2 regions of the Nocardiopsis sediminis genome follow, and region 1 is predicted to be linked to the other one. Evidence: riboswitches for the same ligand, from Rfam matches in the RefSeq annotation. Region 1 holds a riboswitch; the other holds the start of a gene.
The links. A riboswitch is a leader RNA that binds a small molecule or an ion and turns the genes downstream of it on or off. The one in region 1 is predicted to bind S-adenosylmethionine.

Region 1 (4,371 bases):
AGGTGGGTAGATGGCAAACGCCAGGCGGCTCGCGAAGCGGGCCGGCGTCGGTGCGGTGGCGTCGGTCGCCGTTCTGGGACTGGCCGCCACCATCCCGACGTCGGCCGCCGAGGAATTGCAGGACGTCTTCGCCGCGGGAGACGAGTCGTCCACCGGGGAGGCCGCGGCCGCCGGCGAGTGGCGCGAGGCGTTCGCCGCGAAGGGCATGGACGTCATGTACACGTCCCTCGCCGCCGCCGACGCGGAGAACGTGTGGGCCCTGGGCTCGCAGTACCCCGACGACAGCGACACGCCGCGCACCTTCGTCCAGCGCTATGACGGCGCGGAATGGACCCAGGAAGAGGTCCCGGCCGACTGGACGCTGGAGCCCGAGGTCGCGGGCGCCTCCGGCCCGGACAACGTCTGGGTGGTGGGCCCCACGGCCGACGGCGTCGGCGCGATCCGCTACGACGGAACGGACTGGACGTCCCACGAGATGGACGCCGGGCTGACCCCCAACGACCTCGACGTCATCGCCGAGGACGAGGCATGGCTGCTGGCCGAGGACGCCGCCGGCGAAACCCGGGCGGTCCGCTTCGACGGCGAGATCTGGCGCGACTGGACCTCGCCGCCGGCCGGGACCAGCCAGGCGATCGACGGCATCGACGGCGAGACCGTGGTGGCGGTGGGGAGGAACGACGCCTCCCAGCCCTCCGCCGCGCTCTACGACGGCACGGAGTGGACCGACCTGGAGGTCCCCGAGGTCGAGCTGCCCTCGGAGATCGCCAGCGCAACGTTCAACGACGTGCTGGTGCGCGCCGGTGACGACATCTGGGCCGTGGGCTACGTCCATGACCTCAACGATGACGACATCAACGACTACTGGCCGCTGACCGCGCACTACGACGGTCAGAGCTGGGATGTCACCGTCGATGAGGAGCCCAGCGGCGAGCTGGTGGCGGTCGAGGACGACGGCGCGGGCGGCGTGTGGATCCAGGAGGAGTCCTGGGACCCGACGTTCGTGCACCACGACGCCGCCGGTGAGGTCACCCGCGACACGCCGGACATCGAGAACTACGACCTCAACGTGCGCGACCTCGCCCTGATCCCGGGGACGGAGGCGCTCGTGTCGGCCGGCTCGGCCTACGACGAGGGCGACCCCGACGTCCCGACCGGCTACGGGGTGGTGCTCGCCTCGGGCCTGTAGGCCCATCGCGTCGCCCCCGTCCCCCGGTGGGGCGGGCGGGGACGGCGCCGCGGAGGGGTCCGGCCAGTGGCCGGGCCCCTCCGTTCTTGTGCGGGCCGCTCAGGCGGGTTCCGCGGAGCCCGCCGGGGCCGGTCCCGCGGGCGTGTCCGCGGACCCGGTGGCGTCGTCGCCCGGCGGCGCCGGGTCCGGCACGGCGGCGGCGCCGGTCACGCGCAGGGCGACGTCGCGGAGCTTGGTGTTTGTCTGCATGGAGGCCTGCTTGAGGACGTCGAGGGCCTGTGCGTCGCTGAGCCTGTGGCGTTCCATCAGGATGCCGACCGCCGCCCCGATGTCGTGGCGGGTCTCAAGGCCCGCGCGGACGGTGGCCTCGCGCTCGGTGGAGGCTATGGCCACGGCGGCGTGGGAGGCGAAGACCCACCCCGTCTCCTGTGAGGCGGCGTCGAAGGCGCCGGTCCGGGTGGCGTACATGTTGAGCGACCCCAGCGTCCCGTCGTGGGTGAACAGCTCGAAGCCCATCATGGAGCCGATGCCCATGGCCACGGCCCGCGGCCGGTAGGCGGGCCACCGGTCCTCGCGGGCCATGTCGTCGATCCGGAAGGTCGGCTCGCCGCGCACGGCGTCCAGGCAGGGGCCCTCGTCGCAGTCGAACTGGGCCTGGTCGGAGGCGCGCGGGAGCTCCCCGGTGGCCGCGGCGGTGCTGAAGGTGCGCCCGGGCCGGTCGACCATGAGGATCCCGGCCTCCTCGCAGCCGTGGAGCGTGTGCACGGCCAGCCGGACGATCGCGTCCAGGACGTCTTGGACGGAGTCCTCGCAGAGCAGGTCGCGCGCCATGTCGGCGAAGATGCGGGGGTAGTCGCGCGCCGGCGCCTTGGCGGGTTCGTGCACGGCCTCTGCTCCTCGGCTGCCCTCGCCCGCGGGTGGGGCGAACCTGGCGCGGCCTCTACCCACGACCCCGCCCGCTACTCCTGCCCGGCCGCCCCCTCCCGGGGGCCGTTGTGGCGCGCCGCGGTGCGCGCGGGTCGCCCCTGTGACACCCTGCGGTCGAATGGACCCGCAGATCGGCCCCTATGCGCGGTGCCGGAGCGGCGCGGCTGCGGGGACGGGGAGGCCGGCGCGGGCCGGCCGATCCGGGGCGGGGGTGCGGCATGACACATCCGACACTCAAGAGTGGAAATGTCGGGATTCTCTGTTATGTTGATCTTCGTCACGAGTTCCAGTGGAAAGCCCCGGCTGGCTGGACGGCAACCCTCCTCCGCGGCGGGGTGCCCCGGGTGAGGACACGGCCGTGGCCGGCGCCCGAGGCGCCGGCGGCAAGCGCGGAGCCCCGGTAGCGGGCCCCGGCCCCTCGCGCAGGGCGCTTGCCGCCGCAGCCCCGGTCGCCGCGAACTCCAGGCGAAGGGACGCCCGATGCAATCCACGACGCGACGCAGGGTCGCACTGACCACCGGCGCGGCGACGTCCGCGCTGCTCCTGCTGGCCACGGCCGCCTGCGGCGGCGTGGACACCTCCGGCGGCGGGGGCGGTGCCGGCGAGGAGATCACCGTCACCGCGTTCGCCGGCCCGTGGGGCGAGCTGTTCTCGGAGTCCTTCGTCGCGCCGTTCGAGGAGGAGACCGGCATCACGGTCAACGTGGTCAGCGGCGCCGACGCCGACTGGCTCACCCGGCTGCGCGCCGCCAACGGGGAGAACCCGCCCTTCGACGTCGTGGCGCTCACCTCCGAGACCTTCCACCAGGCGGTCAACAACGACGTGCTCCAGCCGCTGGACACCACCCGCCTGGAGCACTGGTCCCAGCTCGACCCCGTCCTGGTGGAGCAGTCCACCGTGGAGGGGTCCGCCTACGGCGCCCCGCTGACCACGGGGTCGCTGGGGCTGCTGTACCGCACGGACGAGATCGACGAGGCCCCGCAGGACTGGACCGACATCTTCAACGACCAGTACTGCGGCCACGTCGCCCTGCCCCCGCTGACCTACAACGCCGGCCTCCAGTTCTTCTCCGCCCTGGTCGCCCAGAACGGCGGCAGCCTCTCCGAGCCCGCAGCCGTCGACCGCGCCTTCGAGCAGCTGGAGAAGCTGAAGGACTGCGTCTCGGCCTTCCCCGCCGACGCCGGGTCCGTCTCCACCACCATCCAGAACGGCGACGCCTGGATCGTGCCGTTCTGGGACGGGCGCGCCTTCGCCATGGAGGCCGAGGGGCAGCCGATCGGGTTCAGCTACCCCACCTCCGGTGCTGTGGGCGCCCTGACCTCCTACTACATCCCGGCGGGCACCGAGAACACCGACGCCGCCTACGAGTTCCTCAACTACCTCACCTCCGCCCAGCACCAGAAGCCCTTCGCCCAGGGCACCTTCTACGGCGGGGGCAACGACTCCATCGAGTACGACCCGGAGTTCTCCGCCAAGGTGGAGTACGGGCCCGAGGTCTACGAGGGCTTCACCTGGGTCGACTACGACGCCGCCACCCCCAACCTGAACGAATGGCAGCAGCGGTGGAACGAGATCTTCCAGTAGGCGGCCCCGGCCGCGAAGGGGCCGGGACCGACGACGAGCACGTCCTCGTCGAAGGGCTGACCGCGGGCTACGACGGCACCGGCGTCCTCGACGTCGACCGGCTGGCCATCCGCCGCGGTGAGTTCCTGTCGATCCTGGGCCCCAGCGGCTGCGGCAAGACGACCCTGCTCAACTCCCTCGCCGGGTTCGTGCTGCCCACCGGCGGCCGGATCACCATCGACGGGGCCGACCTCACCGACGTCCCGCCGCACCGGCGCGGGCTGGGCATGGTCTTCCAGAACTACGCGCTGTTCCCGCACATGACGGTCGCCGAGAACGTCGCCTACGGGCTGCGGGTGCGCCGGGTGGAGCGGGCCGACCGCATCGAGCGCGTGGCCGAGGCGCTGCGCCTGGTCGGCCTGGAGGACTACGCCCGGCGCCGCCCCCGGCAGCTCTCCGGCGGCCAGCAGCAGCGGGTCGCCGTGGCGCGTGCGCTGGCCACCCGGCCGGCGGTGCTGCTGCTGGACGAGCCGCTGTCCAACCTCGACGCCAAGCTGCGCCGTGAGATGCGGGTCGAGCTGCGCGAGCTCCAGCAGCGCCTGGGGATCACGATGGTGTTCGTGACCCACGACCAGGAGGAGGCGATGTCGCTGTCGGACCGCATCGCCGTCCTCAACGGCGGCCGGGTCGAGCAG
Region 2 (4,371 bases), on a different contig from region 1:
GTCGAGGGCACACTGCGCGTGGCGGCCGAGCCCGGGGCGGCCGGTGAGTGCTTCAACATCGGGGGCCACCGCGAGACCACGATGGCCGAGGCCGTCGGCCTGGTCACCCGCCTCGCCGGCGCGGACCACCCGCCGCGGACCCTGGTGACCGCGACGGCCCTGGGCGACGGCTACCAGGACATCGACCGGCGCGTGCCCGACACCGCCAAGGCGCTGCGCATCCTGGGCTGGCGCGCCGAGACACCCCTCGACGAGGGGATCGCCCGCACCATCGCGTGGGCCCGCGCCGCCCCCGGGTGGCTGGCCTCGTGACCGGCCCGGCGCGGGCGCGCGCCGGGCCGGAGGGCGCAGAGGATCGAGGGGCGTTCAGCGGGTGGGGTGGGCGCCGCCGTTGACCGCGAGGACCTGGGCGGTGATCTGGCGGGCGGAGCCGGAGGCGAGGAAGTGGACGGTCTCCGCCACTTCATCGGGGGTCCCGACGCGGCCGGTCCGGGTCATGGCGATGAGCTGTTTGCGGCGCTCCTCGGACAGGCTGCCGCGGAAGAACTCGGTGTCGTCGATGAGGCCGGGCGCGACCACGTTCGCGGTGACCCCGCGCGGCCCGAGCCGGCCGGATTCGTAGACGTTCCAGGATGCGAGGGCCGCCTTGGCCACGCCGTAGGGGCCGGAGCCCTTGTCGGCGGCGATGGAGCCGATGCTGATCACGGACCCGCCGTCGGCGAGCCGGTCGCGCACGGCCTCGGTCATGAGCACGGCGGTGAGCAGGTTGGCGTCCATGTTGGCGCGCCAGTTCCCCGCGAGGGTCGCGAGGTCGCGCGCCGGCTCCCGGTCGAAGTCGGTGTTGCCGCCGGCGCAGTTGACCAGGACGTCGACCCGGCCGGGGAGGTCATCGGCGAACGCGCCGACCTGCTCGGGGTCGGTGCCGTCGCAGACGGCGGCGCTGACGCTGCCGCCCTCCTCCTTTGCCGCGGCCTCGATCGGGCCGCGACGGCGGCCGGTGATGATGACGGAGTCGCCGGATCGTGCGAACGCCGCGGTGATGGCCCGGCCGATTCCCGTTCCGCCTCCGGTGACGATGACGGTTCGTGCCATTTGGCCCCTCCTCAAGGTAGGGTTCAGACCTAAACGAAATATATCATTTAGATCTGAACGTAGGCCTTGCATGCCGAACGACCGCCTGGACCCCGACGACCCGATCGACGCCATCTCCCTGGCGTGGCTGCGCGAACGCCCGGAGACCCCCGTCACGAGCATCGGGATCGTCACCCGGATCTGGCACGCCGCCAAGCTCCTGGGCGAGGAGCGAAGACGCGTCCTCGCCGCAGCGGGGGCCGACCCCGCCACCCTGGACCTGCTCAGCGTCCTGCGGCGGAGCGGGCCGCCCTACCGGCTGACCACCCGCGACCTCGCCGAGCGCACCATGGTGACCCCCGGGGCGATCTCCCAGCGCATCACGCGCGCCGAGCGCGACGGCCTGGTCGAGCGCAGCCCGCGCGGCGACGGCTCGCGCGCGGTCGACGTCACCCTCACCCCGGCCGGGCACGACACCGTCGAGCGCCTGGTGGACCGGGTCCTCGGCCGCGAATCCGAGCTGGTGGCCGGGCTCGCCCCCGGCGACCGGGACGCACTCGACCGCCTTCTGCGCGCGCTCCTGGGCGACCTGCACACGGAACTGGGCACCGCGAGCCCCACCCAGGTCGGAACCGGCGGCTGAGGGGCGGCCGGGACCGCCCTGCGAAGGCGTTCCCGCTGCGGTCGGCGGACGCCGCGGACCGCGGTGACTGCGCCGCCCAAGGCGGCGTCGGCCGGCGGCTGGACGCGCTCCCACACCCCTGGAACCGGTCAACGGTCGCAATTCCTACCAAATGTGTCGCATTTGTCACCTTCAACCGGCTTGTGCGCGTTTGGCGAGATCGTTTACGTTCGTCGCAGGTCAAGAGTGCCAGCGCGAAGATCCGGCTTGCTGGCCGGCAACCTCCTGCACGGCGGGGTGCCTCCGGAGTTACGACCCGGCTGCGGGAACGCGGCATGCGTGCACGATCGGGGCACCCCGGACCGTCCGGTCCGCAGCCCCCGCCCGGCTCCTGCCCTCCCTCCCGCCTCCGGCACGATGAGAGAGCGGAGACAGTGAGCAGCGCGCACAGCACCGATGCCGCGGCGGGCGACGCCGCCGCCCCCGACACCGTGGGCGGCCTGGCCCGCCTCAGCACAGCCGTCGAGGCGGCCCGCAACGCCAAGCCCGAGTTCCCCCGCGAGGTCCAGGCGGCCTATGACGCCCTGTTCACCGTTGCGGGCCCCGTGGCAGCCCCGGTGCGCCGGGGCCTCGCCGCCCTCGCGGCCCGCCGGCACGGAGCGGCCGACATCGTCGCCCACCACGCCGGCCTCGGCGCCGACCCCGCCCTCTACGCCGACGAACCGCCGGCCGACCCCGCGCTGCGGGCCGCGGCCGAGCACGTCGACCTGCTGACCACCTCCCCCGCCCTGGTGCGGCGCGAGGACACCGACCGGCTCGCGGCAGCGGGCTGGACCCCCGACGAGATCATCGTGATCTCCCAGGTCGCCGCGTTCACCGCGTTCCTGGTGCGGCTCGTGCACGGCCTGCGCCTGGTCGACGGCGCCGCCCAGGCCACGGACGCCCCGCTGGAGCGCCCGACGCCGGCGCGCGGCCGGACCAAGAGCACCGCCACCACGGCGGCCAACGGCGCCGAGCGCCCGGTCGCCTACACCCAGGAGCTGCTGTCGTGGACCCCGTGGGTCCCGCCCGTGGAGCCCGGCGACCTCACCGACGAGCAGAAGGAGGCGTTCGCCGGCAAGACCAACGACGCCTACTTCCGGCTGCTGTCGCGCGCACCCGCCCTGCTGCGGGCGCGCACCGCGGTGGACTACGCCGTCTTCTACACCCGCGACGGCCTCCCGCGCGCCGAGCGCGAGCTCGCCGCGGCCGCCGCCAGCAAGGTCAACGACTGCGTGTACTGCGCATCGGTCCACTCGCGCAAGGCGTCGCAGATGTCCAAGCGGACCGCCGACGTCCAGCGCGTGCTGGACGCCTCGCTCCCCCGCGACCACGACTGGAAGGCGCTGGACCTGTCCCCGCTGTGGGACGGCCAGGACGCCCGCTGGTCCGCCGTCGTCGCCTTCGCCGCGGCGCTGTCGACCACCCCGGCGTCGGCCACCGAAGCGCACCTGGCCGACCTGCGATCGCACGGGATCACCGACGTCGAACTGGTGGACCTGGTGGGGTCGGTCGCGTTCTTCGCCTGGGCGAACCGGCTGATGCTCACCCTCGGCGAACCGTTCCGGCCGGGCACCGAGCCCGCCGCCGGCCCGGCCTGACCCGGCCCGACCCCGCCGCGCCCCCTGCCCCCGCGCCGGTCGTCCCACCCCGCACCACACCCGGAAGAGGCACCCCATGCCACAGATACGCCGCCGCACCCGACCATTCACCGCCCTCGCCGCCGCGGGCGTGCTCGCGACCCTCATCGCGGGCTGCGGCGAGGTCGTCCCCGAATCCGACGGCGCCGCCGCCGAGTCCATCACCGTGGTCGACGACGCCGACCGCGAGGTCACCATCGAGGGCCCGGTCGAGCGCGCGGTGGTCCTCAACAGCTACGGCAACGAGTTCGTGCGCGCGATCGGCGCGGGCGACACGATCGTGGGCGTCGACAAGGTCTCCGCCGAACGCCTCCCCTACATGGGGTTCGGCGAGGACGAGGTCGTCAGCGAGGACCTGTCGGAGATCAACTTCGAGGCGGTCGCCGAGCTCGACCCCGACGTGTTCATCCTCCCCCGCAACGGAGCCTGGGAGGAGGCCGCCGCCCAGCTGGAGTCCTTCGGGATCCCGGTGGTCGTGGCCACCGCCTGGGACTTCGACGTCTTCCACGAGACGATGGACCTCCTCGGCGAGGTCTTCGACCGCCCGGACCAGGCCGCCGAGGTCGCCGGGTTCTACGACGAGATCTTCGGCGTGATCGACGAGCGGGTCGAGGGCACCGAGCCCGTCCCCGTGTACTGGGAGACCGTCCAGCCCTACCTGACCGTGCTGCCCGGTTCCGGCTTCGACCAGATCATCACCGCGGCCGGCGGCGAGAACGTCTTCGGCGACGTCGAGACCGGCGGCGACGTGCAGTCGGAGACGACGGTCGACCCCGCCGCCGTGGCCGAGCGCGACCCCGCCCTGATCATCCACGAGTTCGACCCGGCCGCGGAGCCGACCGGCTCCGGCCGCTTCGACGACCTCGGCGACGACCTGCTGGGCCGCCCCGGCTGGCAGGACATCGCCGCCGTCCAAGACGGCGAGGTCTACGTGAGCAACGGGTGGGCCACCAGCGGCCTGTCCAAGGCCATCGGCGCCCTCTACCTGGCGACCTGGCT

Region 2: it holds a riboswitch for S-adenosylmethionine, as region 1 does, so the genes downstream of both, ACFOVU_RS02390 (peroxidase-related enzyme) here and ACFOVU_RS15820 (ABC transporter substrate-binding protein) in region 1, are expected to answer to the same signal.

What each region holds. Positions count from the first base shown of each region.
Region 1 covers NZ_JBHSBH010000010.1:182,727-187,097, reverse strand. The annotation lists gene ACFOVU_RS15830 (hypothetical protein) at 11-1,186, shown strand; gene ACFOVU_RS15825 (GAF and ANTAR domain-containing protein) at 1,286-2,071, opposite strand; SAM riboswitch class IV at 2,389-2,509, shown strand; gene ACFOVU_RS15820 (ABC transporter substrate-binding protein) at 2,594-3,697, shown strand; gene ACFOVU_RS15815 (ABC transporter ATP-binding protein) at 3,664-4,371, shown strand, end outside.
Region 2 covers NZ_JBHSBH010000003.1:222,872-227,242, reverse strand. The annotation lists gene ACFOVU_RS02405 (NAD-dependent epimerase/dehydratase family protein) at 1-312, shown strand, start outside; gene ACFOVU_RS02400 (SDR family NAD(P)-dependent oxidoreductase) at 367-1,092, opposite strand; gene ACFOVU_RS02395 (MarR family winged helix-turn-helix transcriptional regulator) at 1,163-1,714, shown strand; SAM riboswitch class IV at 1,932-2,039, shown strand; gene ACFOVU_RS02390 (peroxidase-related enzyme) at 2,128-3,333, shown strand; gene ACFOVU_RS02385 (ABC transporter substrate-binding protein) at 3,410-4,371, shown strand, end outside.